Regions from separate parts of the Peribacillus sp. NPDC101481 genome, predicted to be linked through region 1. Evidence: riboswitches for the same ligand, from Rfam matches in the RefSeq annotation. Region 1 holds a riboswitch; the other holds the start of a gene.
What was found. A riboswitch is a leader RNA that binds a small molecule or an ion and turns the genes downstream of it on or off. The one in region 1 is predicted to bind FMN.

Region 1 (2,474 bases):
TCCGATACGTCCAAAGCCAACTATTCCTAATGTTTTACCACGAAGTTCAGTACCCGTATATGAAGAACGTTTCCACTCCCCATTCTTCAGTGAAGCATAAGCTTGCGGAATGTGGCGCATTAATGAAGCCATCATGGCGAATGTATGTTCAGCTGTTGAAATGGTGTTGCCGTCAGGTGCATTAACCACGACAATCCCGCGTTTTGTCGCCGAGGGGATATCTATGTTATCAACACCGACACCAGCGCGTGCTATAATTTTTAGCTGCGGCATACGGTTCATTAAATCCTCTGAAACCTTCGTAGCACTTCTTACAAGAATTGCATCAATCTGATCAAGTTCGTTTGCAGCTTCCTCTACGGTCTTTTGAATAAGATGAATATTGGATGCCTCAGATAGCGGTCCGAGTCCTTCTGGTTTAATGGCGTCTGCTACTAAAATCCGATACACGACTTAACACCTTCCTAGGAAAAAATTATCTTAAATTTCAGTTAATTTTACAATTGAAATGCTGAATATGTCAATTTGGCTTAACTGGATGTAAGCGCTTAATAGAATGGTAATCTTCTGATCATCTGTTTAATGTCGCGATATAAATGGCTTCATCAAGGATTGAATAGTGTAAAAAAATAATTTTTATTATTTCGAATCTTCATTTTGTGTATCCACTATTTATTTTAAGCCATTCACTGTGACGATCGATATTCATACTGAATGAATCAACTGAGAAAAAAAGTGCTATCAAAAAACAGGTAATTCAGATATAATGGGAAGTATAAAAAAATTTTATAGATCTATCTTCGGGGCGGGGCGCAATTCCCCACCGGCGGTGATGAAGAGTTTCTTCTTCTAAGCCCGCGAGCCTTACAAGGCAGGATTTGGTGCGATTCCAAAGCCGACAGTATAGTCTGGATGGGAGAAGATGGAGGTTCCTGAGTGCGTTTCAACAGTTATTTGCTGAACGTTTGTTTGATGTAACCTTTAATTTATCCCTTTAATTCTATTGGAATTAAAGGTTTTTTTATTGAACATCAACATATTTTGGAACCCTAACCTCTTTTTCAGGTAGATCGGAAAAAGAAGGAGAGAGACCTATGAAAAAGAACAAAGTGAAAAAAACGGTCACACTTGCCATGATGGGAAGCATTTCTTATTTATTGATGCTTTTAAATTTCCCGTTTCCGGGATTCCCGCCTTTTCTCAATGTTGATTTTAGCGACATACCAGCACTGATGGCGGCATTGATTTTCGGACCGATGGCTGGAATTCTAGTCGAGTTCATTAAGAACCTATTGGATTTAGTCATGACAGGGACCTTGACTGCTGTACCTGTGGGGCATATCGCTAACTTCATAGCCGGAATACTGTTTGTCTTGCCGACTTATTATGTATTTCAGAAAATCAATTCAAAAAAAGGGATGACATTCGCTTTACTTGCGGGAACAGTTTCCATGGCAGTATTCATGAGTGTTTTAAACTATTATGTCTTCTTACCGGCTTATACCTTCTTTATGGGATGGGATGCAATGTCGGCACCCGAGTCAAGAAAGCTCGTTACGACGGCAATCTTGCCTTTCAATGTGATAAAAGGCGTACTCATCACATCCGTATTCATGTTGCTGTTCATTAAATTACAGACATGGATCAATAAACAAACATTATATAAAAATGCTTAATGGCATTAACGATAGAAATAAAAAAACAACCGGATATTCGTATTCGGTTGTTTTTTTATGCCTGTTTCATTTTGGGATGGGGAGATGGCAAAAAAAAAGCCATTTTCGATTGAAAATGGCTTGTACGTTATTCGAATTTAAGTGCATCTCCGTCAAATGCCTCGTCAGCAACTTTAATAGAATCCGTTGGGCATCCTTCAAATGCATCCATCATGTCATCTATAAGTACATCAGGAATTTCAACGATTCCCTCGTTATCGTCAAGGGTAACAAATGCAATCCCTTCGTCATCGTAATCATATATATCTGGTGCCGCTGCTCCGCAAGCTCCACAAGCTATGCATGTTTCTTTATCCACAATAGTAAATTTAGCCATGAATATAACCCCTCCTAAGTTGATTGACAACTGATAATCTTTTTATTTCAGATTATTATCTCTTTCTTATTGTAAGACCGAATGCCAAACTTTTCAATAGAAATTGTATTGATAATAACTATCATGTAGCACAATGTCAACGGAAAACATCGAAATACTTAACTTGGTTCTTTCCATGATTCGTCATTTAGTCACATAATTTTCCTTGTATTCATCAATAATAACGGCGATTTTTGCAGTTATTTGTTACAATGGGTTTATTGGTTAAATGAAACAAGGATGTGAGTCCCATGAATAATTATCTACAGGCCATCATTCTATATGCGATAAAAAAATTTCAAGGCGAACGCTCCATTTATGCTATATACCATATGCTGCAGGGGAAGAAATCGTCACAAACAATCCAGGATGCCCATTTATTC
Region 2 (2,474 bases), on a different contig from region 1:
CTGGTTCCCGATAGTATCATTTTGTTGAAGATACCTAATCAAATCGGCTATCGTAATGAACTTCAGGTTGAATTTATCAGCGATGACTTCTAAATCGGATACCCGGGCCATCGATCCATCTTCATTCATGATTTCACAAATGACACCAGCTGGAGCGGCACCGCATAACTTCGCCAAGTCCACCGATGCCTCTGTATGTCCCGCCCTCCTTAATACGCCGCCTTCTTTTGCGACTATCGGAAAAGTGTGACCAGGCCTTTGGAAATCTTCAGCGACCGAATCTTCATTAAGAAGCTCAAGGATGGTCAAGGACCTTTCAAAAGCACTGATTCCTGTAGAGGTGCTTTTATGATCGACACTTACCGTAAAAGCAGTGCCATGATGATCGGTATTTTCTCCAACCATAGGATGCAGTTTCAATTTCGCTGCCAGTTCTTCAGTGATGGTTGTACAAATCAAACCACGTCCATGAGTCGCCATGAAATTAATCGCTTCAGGTGTCGCCTTTTCGGCCAGCACTACAAAATCCCCTTCATTTTCACGGTCTTCATCATCGGATACGATTACTACCTTGCCTGCCTTCAAATCTTCTAATGCTTCTTCTATTGTATGGAACATCATTACACCGCCCTTTTATTAGAATCCATGCTCTGCCAAAAACTCTAAATTAAGTCCTGGTTTTGGATTGCCATTTTTCATTTGATGTATTATATATTTCCCTATCATGTCGTTTTCGATGTTAACGATATCGCCAGCCGCTTTTTGTCCCAATATGGTATCCTGATGAGTCAATGGAATCAGTGATACAGTCAATAGGTTCCTTTCGATCCCAAATATCGTCAAGCTCGTTCCATCAATGGCCACGGATCCTTTTGGAATGCAAAAGGCACTGAGCCCCTCTTCCAATTGGATTACATAATAAACGGCATTTTCTTTCCGTTCTTTTTTGATGATCGTTCCGGTTCCGTCGATATGACCTGAAACAAAATGACCGCCAAACCTTCCCTGTGCACTCATGGCTCGTTCAAGATTCACAGGTGATCCCAATTTCAATGTCCGTATCGAGGAAGCTTTGACCGTTTCCGGCATCACGTCGACCGTAAACAAACTTTTCGTGAAGGACGTTACCGTTAAGCAGACCCCGTTTACTGAAATACTATCCCCCAGATGAACATCTTCAAGGATTTTTTCAGAACGAATCGATAACTCCATACTGCTTTTTCCTTTGTTCATGGAATGAACGGTACCGATATCCTCAATGATTCCCGTAAACATGTTTTTCCCCCTTTTATAAAATATAAAAAACCCCTTAGGATGACCTAAGGAGTTAGCAGGAGAAATGAGTGAAAAAAATTGTATACCTAAAAAGCCCAACATTTTCATTTTTGAAAAATTAGGCGTACGTATACACTTGGGTTCCACACGTCCTTCTCCCATCCAGACTTTACTGTCGGCTTTGGAATCTCACCAAATCCTGCCTTTAACAGGCTCGCGGGCTTAGAATTTCTTCATCACCGCCGGTTGGGATTTTCACCCGACCCCGAAGGACTAAAATAATATGAATCTTTGAATATTTTATCACCATAAAGTGAAGATGTAAAATTTCTAACCTTAAATGGTTCAATTGTTACAGAAACTTCCTCTCTTTATGGAAAAACGACCTCCAAAGTCCCCGATGTGCTCCAAAGAGGTTAATCAGGCTAAATATGTGGAATAGGGTTAGAGGATCACAATTCATATAAGGAGGAAGCCTTATGCTTATTTCCATCATCAACTTGATTTTCTATCTGTTCGTCGTCACGATAAATTTTTTAGCTAATTACCTGCCATTGAACGGCCAGACATCAGGAGAGATTTCCGATAAACTTGATGTCCTTTTCACTCCTGCAGGATATGTATTTTCCATATGGGGCTTGATCTATTTCCTGCTCGCCATCTGGGTATTCAGGCAGTTTTTAAGCAAACACCAAAACAGCCCTGCCTATAAGGCATCCTTCCCTTGGTTCGCTTTAAGCTGTGTCTTGAATGGCGCTTGGCTTTTGGCTTGGCACTATGAGCACTTTTTGTTATCCGTATTCATTATCATTGCTCTTTTGGCTACTTTAATGGTCATTTATACTAACATAAAAAAAGTGAAGCATGCGTCTTTCGACCTATTTCCGTTTTCCGTTTATACAGGCTGGGTAAGTGTTGCAACGATCGCTGACATTTCTTATTACCTCACGTATATCAAATGGGGAAGTTTTGGGGTTTCCAGTTCAACATGGACGATCGTCCTGCTGATTGCAGCAACAATCCTGGCTTTTGTCTTTGCAGGTAAAAACCGGGATTGGTGCTATCCTCTCGTATTCGTTTGGGCGTTCATAGGCATCGGGATACGAAATAGCTCCGCCTATCCGGTAATTACGGACATTTCTTATATCCTGGCTGTCATCACTTTTATCGTATCCATCACCATCTTCATTAAAAGCAGA

Region 2: another riboswitch for FMN. It lies ahead of ribE (riboflavin synthase); the one in region 1 lies ahead of ACIROD_RS04155 (ECF transporter S component).

The regions. Positions count from the first base shown of each region.
Region 1 is NZ_JBIWNJ010000001.1:878,655-881,128, reverse strand. It holds gene serA (phosphoglycerate dehydrogenase) at 1-450, opposite strand, end outside; FMN riboswitch at 793-928, shown strand; gene ACIROD_RS04155 (ECF transporter S component) at 1,095-1,676, shown strand; gene ACIROD_RS04150 (ferredoxin) at 1,804-2,052, opposite strand; gene ACIROD_RS04145 (YpbB family protein) at 2,343-2,474, shown strand, end outside.
Region 2 is NZ_JBIWNJ010000004.1:169,651-172,124, forward strand. It holds partial or broken gene ribB (3,4-dihydroxy-2-butanone-4-phosphate synthase) at 1-618, opposite strand, end outside; gene ribE (riboflavin synthase) at 637-1,275, opposite strand; FMN riboswitch at 1,422-1,552, opposite strand; gene ACIROD_RS22490 (TspO/MBR family protein) at 1,755-2,474, shown strand, end outside.